Regions from separate parts of the Mycobacterium sp. NTMscope_Eco_3 genome, predicted to be linked through region 1. Evidence: riboswitches for the same ligand, from Rfam matches in the RefSeq annotation. Region 1 holds a riboswitch; the other holds the start of a gene.
What was found. Region 1 has a riboswitch for S-adenosylmethionine ahead of AC0KTM_RS20040 (bifunctional o-acetylhomoserine/o-acetylserine sulfhydrylase). Riboswitches for the same ligand answer to the same signal wherever they lie in the genome.
Positions count from the first base shown of each region.

Region 1 (7,805 bases):
CTTGAAGTTGTACATCCCCATCACCACGCCGCCGTCCTCGGGGATGGACACCATCTCGTGCACCATCGGCTCGCTGCCATCGGCGGGGGTGAACGTGATGGCGACGGTGCCGGGCTTGTCGACCTTGAAGTTGGTCGCGCGGTACTGGTCGCCGAACGCGTGGCGGCCGATGACGATCGGCTTGGTCCAGCCCGGAACCAGGCGCGGCACGTTGGAAATGACGATCGGTTCGCGGAAGATGGTGCCGCCCAAGATGTTCCGGATCGTCCCGTTCGGCGAAAGCCACATCTTCTTGAGGTTGAACTCGGAGACGCGGGCCTCGTCGGGGGTGATCGTCGCGCACTTGACGCCCACGCCGTGCTTCTTGATGGCGTAGGCCGCGTCGATCGTCACCTGGTCGTCGGTGCGGTCGCGGTGCTCGATGCCCAGGTCGTAGTAATCCAGATCGATGTCGAGGTGCGGAAGGATCAACATCTCCTTGATCAGCTTCCAGATGACGCGGGTCATCTCGTCGCCGTCGAGCTCGACCACGCGGCCCTTGACCTTGATCTTGGCTTCTTTGGAACCCGGGCTCGACATCGGTGCCTTCCTGCGGCGTCAGCCTTGTGCGGCGGCGAGCACCTCGTTGAACGTCTTGCTCGGCCGCATCACCGCCGTCGTCTTCTCGCTGTCGGGGTAGTAGTACCCGCCGATGTCGACCGTCTCACCCTGCACCTCGGCGAGCTCGGCCACGATGGTGTCCTCGTTCTCGCCCAACGACTCGGCCAGCTTGGCGAAGCGCTCGCGCAACTCCTCGTCGTCGTTTTGCGCGGCGAGTTCCTGCGCCCAGTACAGCGCCAGATAGAACTGGCTGCCCCGGTTGTCGAGTTCACCCGTCTTGCGCGACGGACTCTTGTTGTTGTCCAACAGCTTTCCGATCGCGGAATCCAGCGTCTTGCCCAGCAGCTTGGCGCGCTCGTTGTCGGTCTTGATGCCGATGTCCTCGAAACACGCTCCCAGAGCGAGGAATTCACCGAGGGAATCCCAGCGCAGGTGGTTCTCCTCGACGAGTTGATGGACGTGCTTGGGGGCCGAGCCGCCCGCGCCGGTCTCGTACATTCCGCCGCCGGCCATCAACGGCACGATGGACAGCATCTTGGCGCTGGTGCCCAGCTCCAGGATCGGGAACAGGTCGGTGAGGTAGTCGCGCAGGATGTTTCCGGTCGCGGCGATGGTGTCCTGGCCGCGCATCGCGCGCTCGAGCGTGTACCGCATGGCCCACACCTGCGGCATGATCTGGATCTGCAGGCCCTCGGTGTCGTGCTCCTTCAGGTATTCCTTGACCTTCTTGCGCAGCTCGACCTCGTGCGGGCGTTCGGTGTCCAGCCAGAAGACCACGGTCATGCCCGAGTTGCGTGCCCGGTTGACGGCCAGCTTGACCCAGTCGCGGATCGGTTCGTCGCGGACGATGGGCATGCGCCAGATGTCGCCGGTTTCCACGTTCTGGGTCAGCAGGACTTCCCCGGTGTCGAGGTCGACGATGTTGGCGACGCCGCTCTCGGGGATCTCGAATGTCTTGTCGTGCGAGCCGTATTCCTCGGCCTGCTGCGCCATCAGCCCGACGTTGGGGACCGTGCCCATGGTCGCGGGATCGAACGCGCCGTGCGTCTTGCAGAAGTTGATGATCTCTTGGTAGATCCGGGAGAACGTGGACTCCGGGTTGACGGCCTTGGTGTCCTTCTGCCGCCCGTCGGCGCCCCACATCTTGCCGCCCGCACGGATCATCGCCGGCATCGACGCGTCGACGATCACGTCGCTGGGCGAGTGAAAGTTGGTGATGCCCTTGGCCGAATCGACCATGGCCAGCTCGGGGCGGTGCTCGTGGCACGCGTGCAGGTCGCGGATGATCTCGTCGTGCAGCGACGCGGGCAGCGCCTCGATCTTGCTGTACAGGTCGACCAATCCGTTGTTGACGTCGACGCCGAGTTCGTCGAAGAGCTCCTGGTGCTTGGCGAAGGCCTCCTTGTAGAAGATCTTCACGGCGTGCCCGAAGACGATGGGGTGCGAGACCTTCATCATCGTCGCCTTGACGTGCAGCGAGAACATCACGCCCGTCTCGTAGGCGTCCTGCATCTGCTCCTCGTAGAACTCGATGAGGGCCTTCTTGCTCATGTACATGGAGTCGATGACGTCGCCCGTGCGCAGCGAGACCATGGGCTTGAGCACGATCGTCTTGCCGCTCTCGGTCTCGAGCTCCATCTTCACGTTGCGCGCGCGGTCCAGCGTCATCGACTTCTCGCCGTGGTAGAAGTCGCCGCCCTTCATGGTCGCGACGTGCGTGCGTGACGCCGGCGACCATTCCGCCATGCTGTGCGGGTGCTTGCGCGCGTACTCCTTGACGGCCTTGGGTGCGCGCCGGTCCGAGTTGCCTTGTCGCAGTACCGGGTTCACCGCGCTGCCGAGGCACTTGGCGTAGCGGTCGCGAATCTCCCTGTCCTCGTCGGTCTTCGGGCTCTGCGGAAAGTCCGGAATCTTGAATCCCTTGCCTTGCAGCTCCTTGACGGCGGCGATCAGCTGGGGCACCGAGGCGCTGATGTTCGGCAGCTTGATGATGTTGGTGTCGGCCAGCTTCGTCAGCCGGCCCAGCTCCGCGAGGTTGTCCGGGACCCGCTGCTCTTCGGTCAGGTGTTCGGGGAACTCGGCGAGGATCCGGGCCGCCACCGAGATGTCGCTGGTCTTGATCTTGATCCCCGCGGGTTCGGCGAAGGCACGCACGATCGGCAGGAACGCGTAGGTCGCCAGCAGCGGCGCCTCGTCGGTCAGCGTGTAGATGACGGTCGGCTGTTCGGCGCTCACGGTCTCTCTCCCGGCGGCAAGATCTTCGATATCGGACAATTCTGTGGGGGGCTCAGCAATCTAACTGCCACGTTATCAAGGGTGTTTGGACAGGTGTCGACCTGCATGTGCACCGCCACGGTTGGCGGCGGGTCGGCACAGTACGATAATCTTCGTATTGGTCATGAGCGCCAGCATCAAGCCCCGGCTTGCTGGCCGGCAACCCTCCAACCGCGGTGGGGTGCCCCGGGTGATGACCAGGTCTATGTAGCCACAGGCTGCACGGCAAGCGCGGGTCCGCCATAACGGACCCCTGACTAGAGGGGACACGTGATGTGCTTCTGTCCAGCTCCTTCGGCTCCGCTCACCCTTACGGATCGGCCGATGTGCGCAATCGTCCGCCGCTGCTAGTCGGCCGGCCACCGAGAGACCGCTGAGACCCGAGCCCATATCCCAGGAGAGAGCCAACCCACGTGAGTTCCGACAACGGTACTACCAGCGACAACACGGATCCGACCGCGCATTGGTCGTTCGAGACCAAGCAGGTGCACGCCGGCCAGCAGCCCGACCCGGCCACCAACGCCCGCGCCCTGCCGATCTACCAGACCACCTCCTACGTCTTCGACGACACCACGCACGCCGCCGCCCTGTTCGGGTTGGAGGTTCCGGGCAACATCTACACCCGGATCGGCAACCCGACCACCGACGTCGTCGAGCAGCGCATCGCCGCGCTCGAGGGCGGTGTGGCGGCGCTGTTCCTGAGCTCCGGCCAGGCGGCGGCGACGTTCGCGATCTTGAACCTGGCGTGTGCCGGAGATCACATCGTCTCGAGCCCCAGGCTCTACGGCGGGACCTACAACCTGTTCCACTACTCGCTGGCCAAGCTCGGAATCGAGGTCACCTTCGTGGAAGACCCCGACGATCTGGATTCGTGGCGGGCCGCGGCGCAACCGAACACCAAAGCCTTCTTCGCCGAGACCATTTCCAACCCGCAGATCGACATCCTGGACATCCCCGGCGTCGCCGGGGTCGCCCACGACAACGGCGTCCCGCTGATCGTCGACAACACGGTCGCCACGCCCTACCTGATCCAGCCGTTTCGGCACGGCGCGGACATCGTCGTGCACTCGGCCACCAAGTACCTCGGCGGCCACGGCTCGGCGATCGCCGGGGTCGTCGTCGACGGCGGCACCTTCGACTGGACGCAGGGCCGGTTCCCGGGATTCACCACACCCGACCCGAGCTACCACGGCGTGGTGTTCGCCGAGCTCGGCCCGCCGGCCTACGCGCTCAAGGCGCGCGTGCAGCTGCTGCGCGACCTCGGTTCGGCCGCCGCACCGTTCAACGCGTTCCTGGTCGCCCAGGGCATCGAGACGCTGAGCCTGCGCATGGAACGTCACGTCGCCAACGCGCAACGCGTGGCCGAGTTCTTGGCGGGCCACGAGGGCGTGCTGTCGGTGAACTACGCCGGACTGCCCGGCTCGCCCTGGCATGAACGGGCAAAGAAGCTGGCGCCCAAGGGAACCGGGGCGGTGCTGTCGTTCGAACTGGCCGGCGGTGTCGATGCCGGCAAGGCCTTCGTGAACGCGCTGAAGTTGCACAGCCACGTCGCCAACATCGGCGACGTGCGTTCGCTGGTGATTCATCCGGCGTCCACGACGCACGCCCAGCTGTCCCCGCAGGAGCAGCTGAGCACCGGGGTCAGCCCGGGGCTGGTGCGGCTGGCCGTCGGCATCGAGGGGATCGACGACATCCTCGCCGACCTGGAGCTCGGCTTCGCCGCGGCAGCCAGATTCGGTGCGGCCGCGGGGGCGTCCGGCACCGATCCGAAGGCCGTGGCGGCGTTCTAAAGGAATCCTGCCCATGACGATCTCCGACGTGCCCACCCAAACGCTGCCTGACGAAGGCGAAATCGGCTTCGTCCATATCGGCGCGCTGACCACCGAGAGCGGCGCGGTCATCGACGACGTGCACATCGCCATCCAGCGCTGGGGCGAGTTGTCGCCGACACGCGACAACGTGATGGTGGTGCTGCACGCCCTGACCGGTGACTCGCATATCACCGGGCCGGCCGGGCCCGGACATCCCACCGGCGGCTGGTGGGACGGCATGGTCGGCCCGGGCGCGCCGATCGACACCGACCGCTGGTGCGCGGTGGCCACCAACGTGCTCGGCGGTTGCCGCGGCTCCACCGGGCCCAGCTCGCGGCGGCGGGACGGAAAGCCCTGGGGCTCAAGGTTCCCGCGGATTTCGATCCGCGACCAGGTGCAGGCCGACATCGCCGCGCTGGCCGCGCTGGGGATCGACGAGGTCGCCGCGGTGGTCGGTGGATCCATGGGCGGCGCAAGGGCTTTGGAGTGGATGGTCGGCCACCCAAACCGGGTCCGGGCCGGGCTGCTGCTGGCCGTGGGCGCGCGCGCCACCGCCGACCAGATCGGCACCCAGTCCACGCAGATCGCTGCCATCAAGGCCGACCCGAACTGGCAGGGTGGCGACTATCACGACACCGGGCTGGCGCCCGACACCGGACTGGCGATCGCGCGGCGCTTCGCGCATCTGACCTACCGCGGTGAGGTGGACCTCGACACCCGGTTCGCCAATGACGGGCAGGGCGACGAGGATCCGGCCGACGGCGGCCGCTACGCGGTGCAGAGCTACCTGGAGTACCAAGGCGACAAGCTGCTCGAGCGCTTCGACGCGGGCAGCTACGTGGTGTTGACCGAGGCGCTGAACAGTCACGACGTCGGCCGGGGGCGCGGCGGGGTGGCCCAGGCGCTGGGTGGGTGCCCGGTCCCGGTGGTGGTGGGCGGCATCGCGTCCGACCGGCTGTACCCGCTGCGCCTGCAGGAGGAGCTGGCGGAGCACCTGCCGGGCTGCACCGGCCTGCAGGTGGTCGACTCCGATTGCGGGCACGACGGCTTCCTGGTGGAAGTCGATGCGGTCGGCGAATTGATCCGCAAGACACTGGTGTTGGCCGACGCGGACAGCAGGGAAGGCACGTCGCAACGGTGACCCGCTCGCGGCAGGACCGTTCTTTGTCATTCGGCTCGGCGGCCGCGGCCTATGAGCGTGGCCGCCCCTCCTATCCCCCGGAGGCGATCGACTGGCTGTTGCCGGTCGGCGCGCGCCAGGTGCTCGATCTGGGTGCGGGCACCGGCAAGCTGACGACCCGGCTGGTGGAGCGCGGCCTGGACGTGGTGGCCGTCGACCCGATCCCGGGCATGCTGGAAGTGTTGCGGACCTCGCTACCCGAGACCCGCGCGCTGCTGGGCACGGCGGAAGAGATTCCGTTGGAAGACAACAGCGTTGACGTGGTGCTGGTGGCCCAGGCCTGGCATTGGGTGGACCCCGAGCGCGCGATACCCGAGGTGGCCCGCGTGCTGCGGCCGGGCGGGCGGCTGGGCCTGGTGTGGAACACCCGCGACGAACGGCTGGGCTGGGTGCGCGAGCTGGGCCGGATCATCGGCAGTGACGGCGACGGCGGCCGCACCCAGGTGCAGCTGCCCGAGCCGTTTACCGACCTCGCGCAGCATCAGGTCGAGTGGACGAGTTACCTTACGCCGCAAGCGTTGATCGACCTCGTCGCGTCGCGCAGTTACTGCATCACGTCGCCGACTGAGGTTCGCTCCAGGACGCTCGACGAGGTGCGCGAGTTGCTGGCCACCCATCCGGCGCTGGCGAATGCGACCGGCCTGGCGCTGCCCTATGTCACCATGTGCACCCGGGCGACGCTGGCCGGCTGAGCGCTTGCGTAGTGTCTCGTCGCATGGAGCAGCGACTGAGTCTCATCACCCTGGGCGTCGCCGACCTGCATCGCGCCCGCCGCTTCTATGCGCGCCTCGGCTGGCACGGTCAAGTGGTGCAGGAAACGGTCTTCTTTCAGGCCGGCGGCCTCGCCGTGAGTCTGTGGGCGCGAGAGAAGCTTTCGGCCGATCTCGGCATCGCCGACCAAGGCGATGACGGCTTCGGCGGCATCGCCATGGCTCACAACGTGCGGTCGCGCGCCGAGGTGGACGAGATCCTGGCCGCGGCAACAGATGCCGGAGCCACCATCACACGCGCCGCTGCCGAGACGTTCTACGGCGGGTACGCGGGCGCGTTCCGCGATCCCGATGGTCACGCGTGGGAAATCGCCCACAACCCTGGGTTCGCGCTAGCCGAGGACGGCGCGATCACAGTGCCCGACTTCTCGGAAGCCTGATCGCCGTCGTTGAAGTACCCCAGCCCGGTTACCACCCGTCATCGTCCTCGTCACGCAGCAGTTTCTCCGGATGGTGAAAGGTGTTGGTGCATGGCCGATTGCGCTCGAGGTGCGGTGGTGGTTTCCATTCGGTCTCGCCTTTGGCGTTCTTGCGGGTGGTCCAGCCGCGGGGTTGGAGCAGGCGGTGGTGTGGGCCGCAGGCGAAGGTGAGGTCGTCGATGTCGGTGGTATGGGAGGTGGCGTAGTCGGTGACGTGATGCACTTCGCAGTAGTAGCCCTTAACCCCGCAGCCTGGGGCGGTGCAGCCGCGGTCCTTGGCGTACAACACGATCCGCTGCCCCGGGGAAGCCAGCCGTTTGGTGTGATACAACGCCAGGGCCTTGCCCTTGTCGAAGATCGCCAAGTAGTGGTGCGCGTGGCGGCCCAGGCGGATCACCTCACTCATCGGCAGGATGGTGCCCCCGCCGGTCAGGCCGCGCCCGGCGGCGGCCTCCAACTCGGCCAGGGTGGTGGTGACGATGATGGAGGCGGGTAACCCGTTGTGCTGACCCAACTCCCCGGAGGCCAGCAGCGCGCGCAGTGCGGCCAGCAGGGCGTCGTGACCGCGTTGAGCCTTCGAGCGCGTATCCCGGTCGATGGCGGCTTGGCTGGGGGTCCCGTCGACACACGGGGTGTCGTCGAGAGGGTTGCACATCCCCGGGGCGCCGAGTTTGGCTTCCACGGCTTCGACGGTGGCGCGCAGCTCGGGGGTGATCAGGCCACGCAGCTGCGACATGCCGTCGGCTTGCTG
Region 1 is NZ_CDRJYZ010000001.1:4,346,326-4,354,130, forward strand. Features, by position in the region: gene AC0KTM_RS20030 (NADP-dependent isocitrate dehydrogenase) at 1-579, opposite strand, end outside; gene AC0KTM_RS20035 (NADP-dependent isocitrate dehydrogenase) at 598-2,835, opposite strand; SAM riboswitch class IV at 2,995-3,112, shown strand; gene AC0KTM_RS20040 (bifunctional o-acetylhomoserine/o-acetylserine sulfhydrylase) at 3,288-4,664, shown strand; gene metX (homoserine O-acetyltransferase MetX) at 4,678-5,826, shown strand; gene AC0KTM_RS20050 (class I SAM-dependent methyltransferase) at 5,823-6,557, shown strand; gene AC0KTM_RS20055 (VOC family protein) at 6,581-7,015, shown strand; gene AC0KTM_RS20060 (HNH endonuclease signature motif containing protein) at 7,044-7,805, opposite strand, start outside.

Region 2 (7,805 bases), 2.6 Mb from region 1:
ACTGGACAAAGTTCTCGCGCTGGGAGACCAGATCCAGGTGGAGCGCGCCTGGTTTGAACGCAACGATCTGCCCGTTCCTGACTGGAACAACCTTGATGCAATCCGGCGATTCTCGAGGCTGGTAGAGGCTGCTGCCGCCGCCGATGCCGCCGTCACCTCGAGAGCGCCCATCGATGACCTCATTCATCGCTTGAAGTCACACGAGCAGTTGGGGAACCATCCATCGGTTGTCGTGGATCTTCAAGGCGCAGTGGGAAAGCGAGACGTTGCAGGGTATGTCGCGGCACACGAGAGATTGACCCACCTGCACGCAATCTCGGATTCGATCGCGGAACGCGAGCGAATCCGTGCCCTTCTAGATCAGTTAGCACCGCGCCTCGCAGAGGCCGTCGCCGCAGAGCCTTCAGACACCGTGTGGGACGCCCGGCTTGAGCGATTCGAACAAGCCTGGCGATGGGAGATGACAGGACGTTGGCTCCTCGCCCAGGAGAGCGAAGACTCGAATGCACTCAAGGTCAGATTGAATGCCCTCGAACAACAGATCAGGAGCGAGGTCGAACTCCTCGCGGCCGAGCGAGCATGGCAGCACGCGGTTGCCCCTGGCCGCCTTACGGGCGCTGCTCGAGCGAACTTGACCCAATACGCACAACTCGTTGCATCTTTGGGTAAGGGTACCGGCAAGTACGCCGCGAAGAAGCGGGTCGAGATCGCGGAAGCGATGGACCGCTGCCGCCCCTCAGTGCCCGTGTGGGTTATGCCCATCTACCGAATTGCCGAGCAGATGCGCGTTCAGCCAAATTTGTTCGATGTCGTTATCGTCGACGAAGCGTCACAAGCCGGGCTCGAAGCATCCTTCCTGCAATATCTCGCACCGAAGATTGTGGTGATCGGTGATGACAAGCAGGTTTCACCGTCTGCGGTGGGCGTTGACCAGCAGCAGCTGCGCGACCTGGCCAACTTGTATCTTGCCGACGACACCTATATCGCTTCGTGGCTCGATCCCAAGCGAAGCTACTTCGACGAGGCAAACATGCGCTTCGGCGGCCGGATTACTCTCACCGAACACCGTCGCTGCGTCCCCGAGATAATTGGATTCTCGAACCGGATTGCGTACGAGCCAGAGGGAATTCGCTTGGTCCCTGTACGCCAGTTCGGCGCGGAGCGGCTTGAGCCGATCAAGGTCGTTCACGTCGTCGACGGCGTCGAGTTGGACAACAAAACGAACAAAGTCGAAGCAGATGCAATTGTCGATCAGATCCGAAAGTGCTTAGCAGATCCCCAGTATGACGGGGCGACGATCGGCGTGATCTCGCTGCTCGGAAAGGAACAAGCCAGGTTAATCGAGCACAAACTGCTCGACGCTGTTCCTCCCGAAGAATGGGCGGCACGCGAATTACGTTGCGGCGACGCGTCTGACTTCCAGGGATCAGAGCGCGATGTCATGTTCTTATCGATGGTGAAGGCGCCGACCGCCGACCGCCGACTGAGCGCTCTCACTGCTGTCCAGTACGTTCAACGCTTCAACGTGGCGGCATCACGTGCAAAGGATCAGATGTGGGTGTACCACTCGATGCCGCGTGAAGCTTTGTCGAACCCTGAGGATATGCGGTATCAGTTGCTCGATTACTGCTACGGCGTCGCGAACCGGTCGCGTAACGAACTTAATGCTCCAGCACCGGGGTTCGTTCCGGAAGACGTCTTAGTGCCGCCCTTTGATTCGTTGTTCGAACAGCGGATATTCAACCGGATAGTCGACCGCGGCTATGCCGTGATACCCCATTACCCCGCTCTCGGTTACAACATCGACCTCGTCGTGGTTGGAGCCAAGACAAGACTCGCAGTCGAATGCGATGGCGACTTCTGGCACGGCCCTTCGCAGTACGAAGCCGACTTGGCGCGTCAACGCGAGCTAGAACGCTGTGGGTGGGAGTTCTTCCGTGTCCGGGAATCTGTGTTTTACGCGGACATGCCTGGTTCTCTTCAGAGACTGTGGCAAACGCTCGACGAGCTCGACATCCGTACGGCGGATTGGCTCGATCAAGAACTCGCTGATGCCACCGATGACGTAGTGGACGGTCTTGATCTGGCAGATAACTCGGGGCTGGTCATCCAACCGGGTCCGGAAGTACGAGCTGGCGACGCACCGGCGCCTGCTGTTGACGCTGGTATTGCTGTGTCGTTCGAGTAGACAATCAGTACCCGCGGACAATAATTTCAAAGGTCAGCGGCATGCCGTGCAGCCAGTTTGGGACGCACGGTGCTGAGCGGCTCAGCGGTGTAGTGGTCTCGATCAAATCCTTGAGAATCGCGTCAGCGCCGTCGAATTGATGGGCTCTCTTTTGAAGATCTATGACGACTTCGAGTGGACACCACCGTCCGTATTGGCGGAGCTCGCGCACAACAAACGTCCATGGCTCTACTACCTCGCGACGGCTGTGCGCTTCGACTCCGGCACCGTCCGACCCGCAGACGATGGGGACGGCGAGAATCCACCACTGGGACCGCTGCATGTCATCACGGCCGTGCACCCGAATTCACACCCTGACAGCGCTGAGAACGCCGTGCGGATGGCAGTCCTCGACAGCGAGCTCGTCAGACGTGGCGTCGAGGCCTTACCTGCTGTCGGAGTCAGTTTCGATGACAACCATCGGGAAGACAGTCGAGCGATATTCGGCTTCACCGACAACGAAGCCCGCGCACTCGGGCGGAGGTTCGGGCAAGTCGCGATATTTGGGTGGCGCGGCCGACAGTGGTCAGTATTGGCTTGCGCCACCGATCGGATTGAACGCCGGGCGTGGCGGTGGGAAGTCAACGAAGGCTATTGCGCCGAAGGCTTTGTCAGACCAAGCGGGTAATACTCAAAGCGCCAAGGGCGATAACCGGACGGCCCCGCGGCTCGAATCACGTGTGTTCATGGCCCGGAAGGTCAAGGGGTTTGCGAGCTTCGAGGTCAAAAATTGCACTCTGCCGGTTGCGCTCACCGTGCGTCACGGCCTCCGTGCGATCCTGCATGTTTGTGGAGATGTCGGTCTTAAATTGGCGATTCTCATCTGTCCACACGCCGACGTAGTTGTCTGGATGCTCGGGCCCGAGCACATTCCGATGTTTGCGGATGTATTCAATGAAATAGTCGTCGAGCTTCACCGATATCTCCCTTCGTGCCATGGTTTTCAGGCAAACCGTGCAGTCTGCGCAAGCCGGCCCGGATATCGTCATCCGGGCCGCATCCGGTAAGGCGGTGGTGCCACCGGCGCGGGCCAATGTCTCGAAGTCCCATCAAGGGGTCGGGGTGAATCATCGGGCTCTCAAGAAGTTTCGGGGAAGGATGTAAGTCTCACCGGGCTAGCGGGTGTGGGCAGTGAGTTTGTTCCCTTCTCGACGCCATAGTCGACGGCGGTAGGCGCCGGCAGATCCTTAGCTCAGCTTCAAGGCGGCGAGACCGACTCGGTCGTGGCTGTGTACGCCGCCCATGATGTCGAATTAGGCGGTCGTTGTGGTCGCCGGCACGTCCGAGGGTCCGCCATCACTCACAGAGTCCCCGCAAGATTGTCGCGCCCCCGGTGAGCCGCATGAGGGCATCGATCGTTGCCTCACGGCTAGGCGGAAACTCCTCGAGCCACACTCGAAGCGTCACGTCGGCCGCTGGTGGGAATCTGCTCGACAGCCGGGTGACCTCGCGGTCCCGCCATTCGAACAAGGCTCGTTGATCGTCCATCACTTGCGCGAGCCGCCCGGCCTGCTCTCGCTGACGCTCGGGTGGCGCAGAGCCGTGAACACAATATCCGTTCATGATGCTGTGTCGTCCCAGCGGAAGATTCATTCGGTATTTCGATCTGATGGCATCGTTGACGGAGCGGCAGTGTTCACACGCCAACCAGGCCCACTTCGAGGTGCCGCCGGCTGTTCCGCGACCGCAGATGAGACACAGGTCTCGCTCTTGGGAGACGTCGTATCCGTCCCATTTCTCGGGTCTGTCCTCGCACGGGCATGATTGCCACCTGCCTGATATTGGTCCCCGCACCCGGCCGCATGGGACGTGGACCGACAGTTCCGTCAGCCGCTCTGTCGGCGCGAGATTCGGTGCTATGGGTGCTTCGGGCGACTCCACTTGATCCGAGCGCGACCCGGTATCCAGTGTGTCGTGTAACCGCGCAAACGCGTCGACCGACGTTTCGATACCAGGCGGCCACTCGCGTTGCCAGATGCGCAGCGGGACGTCGGCCTGGGCCTCGAATTTGCTTGCCAGTCGGTGGTATTCGCGTTCACACCACTGGCGCACGCGGTCGTCGCCGTGTGCGAAAGCATGGAACCAACCGCGGCGATCCTGTGGTTCCACCGAGACCACCCTCCCGTTCGTGAGGGCGTACCGGGTGAGGGCGAAATCCTGATCTCCATACTCGTCCCGCATACCAGCGATCGTGTCGTTTGCTTGGCGGCATGCCTTGCAGGCCAGCCATTCCCAGCGTGACGTGCCGCCGGCTGTCGCCGTCAGACAGATTACGCACAGCTCCTGCTCCCGGGAGACTGCACAGCCGTCCCATTCCTCCGGGTCGTCCTCGCAGGAGCACGACTGCCAGCGTCCCCCGCTGACCGGACCCCGCAACTCCCCGCACGCAATATGCACAGACAGCTCGGTGATACGGTCGCGCAGTGCGGCGTCACTGGCGCCAAGTTCGTCGATCGTCATCTCTCGTCTCCTGGCGACGCCACTGTCGGGCGTCCACCGCTTGCACGCAGGGGCGCATGCCAGCTCTTCCCCTGAGGCACCATGCGGCGATCGCGCGGTTGCCGGGACGGCGGGTCAGGTACCCGAACTGCCGTCCACTCATGAGCCAACATCAGGTTAAGTTAGGGCACTGACAAGGCCGATGTCCCTGAACCGCCTCGAACCGATCCTGAAGCATGCCGGATGCGACGCGGCAGGTTGGGATCGGAGGCGGTCGCCAATTTTGGCCGTCTACGGGATAGTCCTATGCCCGGAGACCGTGCAGCTCAGCCCGCGGTAGGGCGCTGCGCTGCCGCCCGCTCGGCCCAGAACTGTGCACCAGCCAAATCCGGAGGATCCACCAACTGACTAAGCAGTGCGGCGAGGTTATTCATCGCGTTGACGTCGCCCGCTTCAGCGGCGATCTGCAACCAGTGCCGCGCTGCAGGTAGATCGGGCGGATTCCATTGCATCAACAGGCCGGCGAGTTTGGACATCGCGCCGATGTGACCTGCGGCGGCCGCGACCTCCCACCACCGGCGAGCTGCTCCAGGATCAGGCGGATCCGAGTGATTGAGGAGCAACAGTCCCAAGCTCATCATTGAGTCAGCATCCCCGGCGGCGGCTGCTGTCTCCCACCACTGCCGCGCTGCACCAAGATCCGGCGGCGCCATCCTCGCAGCGAATAGGTAACCGAGGTTATACATCGCCCCGCTATGCCCACCCTGGGCGGCCTTCTCATACCAGGTCTGTGCCGCTGCCAAATCCGCTGGCTCCCAATACTTCGTGAGAAGCCGACCGAGATTGAACATGGCCGTGACGTCGCCGTGTTCCGCCGCCTTCTCCCACCAGCGGCGTGCGCCTCGCCTATCGGGTGGATCCACCGACCTGAACAGCAAGGTGCCCAAATGACACATGGCCTCGGGGTTGCCGGCATCTGCGGCCTTTTGCCACCACGCACGAGCAGCTTCCACGTGAGGCGGCTCGGCACGTATGAGCAGAGAGCCCAAGTCGATCATCGCGTCTGCATGTCCCAGCGCCGCGGCCTTCTCCCACCAAGATTGGGCCGCCCGACGATCGGGCGGATCCCACATCGTCAGCACACGACCAAGTTCGGTCATCGCGACCGGTTCGCCCGATGCGGCGGCTATCTCAAGCCATCGGCGAGCCGGTGCGAGTTCAGGAGGATTGGCGAGCACGAGAAGGCCAGCCAGGCTGACCATTGCCGCGTGATGTCCCGCGTGCGCCGCCTTCTCCCACCACGAACGCGCGCCCGCAAGATCCGGGGGATGCGACGAAGCGAGCAGGATGCCCAAGTCATACATCGATTGGACGTGTCCGACACCGGCAGCCTTCTCGTACCACCCGCGCGCAGCCGCCGCATCCGGCGGTGCACATCGGTACGCCAATAGGACCGCCAGATCGTGCATGGCTTCCGCGCTCCCAGCAGCGGCCTCGCCCTCCAACCGAGCCCGCTCGGCGACAACTTCTCGGTCCGTCATCGGCGCAACCTAATCCTTAGCGACCACATCCATTAACTCCATTCGTCGACTATCGCCCGGATCGATGGGTGAACGCTGCCGTAACTCACCAGGCGGATATCCAAGCCGGCGTTCTCCGTGATGGCGAGTGCGCGGTTCATTGCGTCGTCGATCCATGCATCAGCATTACCGAAGGCACCGCCGCCCAATCGGGTCAGCAATACCGTGTTCGAACCGCCGGAAGCGGCTTGCTCGACCGCGGCCAGAACTGTCGCCTCGTACGCCCCTTCGAGAACCAAGCGCGCAAACGATTCCCACGCCGGTGCATCGACCGACGAATACTTGACGGGAAGTGCCGAGCAGAACGCCTGTGACACGATCCGCCGTTCGCTGCCAGACACGTCGGTGACCTCGACGTTGCGGTGCAACCCAATTGCGAGTTGCGCCCGCAGCGTGTCGCGCAGATCTTCGGAGGCTTGTGCAAGCAGATCGGTAATCGCGCGCAGCCCGTCCTCCGTGCACAGTGCATAGCCGTTACGCATAGTCCAGAGATCGGTGGCAGGTCGTCCGAGCGCCGATGAGAGTGCTTCACCCATGGGCGCCAGTGCGTCGAGCTGGCGGTCGCGGGTTTGGCCGATCCCATTATCAATCGGTACGCAGTAGTTGCGGAAGATCGTGGCGGCGCCGGCCGCAATCGCGCAAGCTGGGCCCTGAGTGGGGTCGTGGGCGTACCCCGAAACGCCTTCTTCGGGAGACACGGTGTGATGGACCATTTCCAGAAGGTTGAACTGCGAGGCAACCTGAAACAACGCACCCGCGAATTCGGGCTCGGCGTGTAGCGCCCTCGCGTCTCCGACGAGGTAGGTCACGGTAGAGCGTTGCGCGGTTGCGTTGTTCACCCGTGCACGCAGTTCGGCCAGCGTGGGGATCGTCAACTCTCCGCATGCATACCGCTTATTGTTAGCCGTCGATACCAATTCGTTGTGCTCGACGCGCAGTCGCTGCTGTGTCCAGTCATACGGGCCTTCGCGGAAACCCATGAGGCGTTCGAACCAGTCGCTCATGCTGGACCCTCACCACTAAGAACGGCGCCTTCGTGGGTGACGACATACATCGGCTGCGTCCCGTCCAGTTCGAGCTTCCAGGTTATGACCTCGAGGTATTGATACCGCAGGTTGATATGGAAGGTGCCACGCAACTCGGGTGTGGAGAAGCAGAGATTGGACTGGGGCAACTCGTGGAGGAGATCGGCGGTCACCGTGGCCTCGGGTACAGGTGCCGCGTCGAGTACGCCTGGCCAAGGGGTTATTTTCGCAACCAGTTGCTGATCGAACGTCATGCGCAGATCATGCCAGCACACAGCGACAAAGTTCCGGCGGACCGATGCCAGCCCTGAATTACCGAAGGTTTCTGTTTGTTGCTTTGCTTGAAAGTGTCAGACGTCCAATTTGGGAGGAGTTCGCTTCATAAGTTGCCGTCCGCGGCGGCATGGCGAACCTGGGATGGAACCGGATGTGGCACCGGTCTGCGCGTTACTAATACGCCGTCGGCCACCTTTCGCGGGCGCATAAGGCGACATTGAAATCAGACTTCTTGAAATTTTTGATTCTGGCTCGGGT
Region 2 is NZ_CDRJYZ010000001.1:1,765,142-1,772,946, forward strand. Features, by position in the region: gene AC0KTM_RS08140 (AAA domain-containing protein) at 1-2,188, shown strand, start outside; gene AC0KTM_RS08145 (DUF3293 domain-containing protein) at 2,340-2,855, shown strand; gene AC0KTM_RS08150 (hypothetical protein) at 2,902-3,144, opposite strand; gene AC0KTM_RS08155 (hypothetical protein) at 3,524-4,687, opposite strand; SAM riboswitch class IV at 4,719-4,833, opposite strand; gene AC0KTM_RS08160 (tetratricopeptide repeat protein) at 4,993-6,207, opposite strand; gene AC0KTM_RS08165 (hypothetical protein) at 6,240-7,250, opposite strand; gene AC0KTM_RS08170 (hypothetical protein) at 7,247-7,525, opposite strand.
Region 2: another riboswitch for S-adenosylmethionine. It lies ahead of AC0KTM_RS08155 (hypothetical protein); the one in region 1 lies ahead of AC0KTM_RS20040 (bifunctional o-acetylhomoserine/o-acetylserine sulfhydrylase).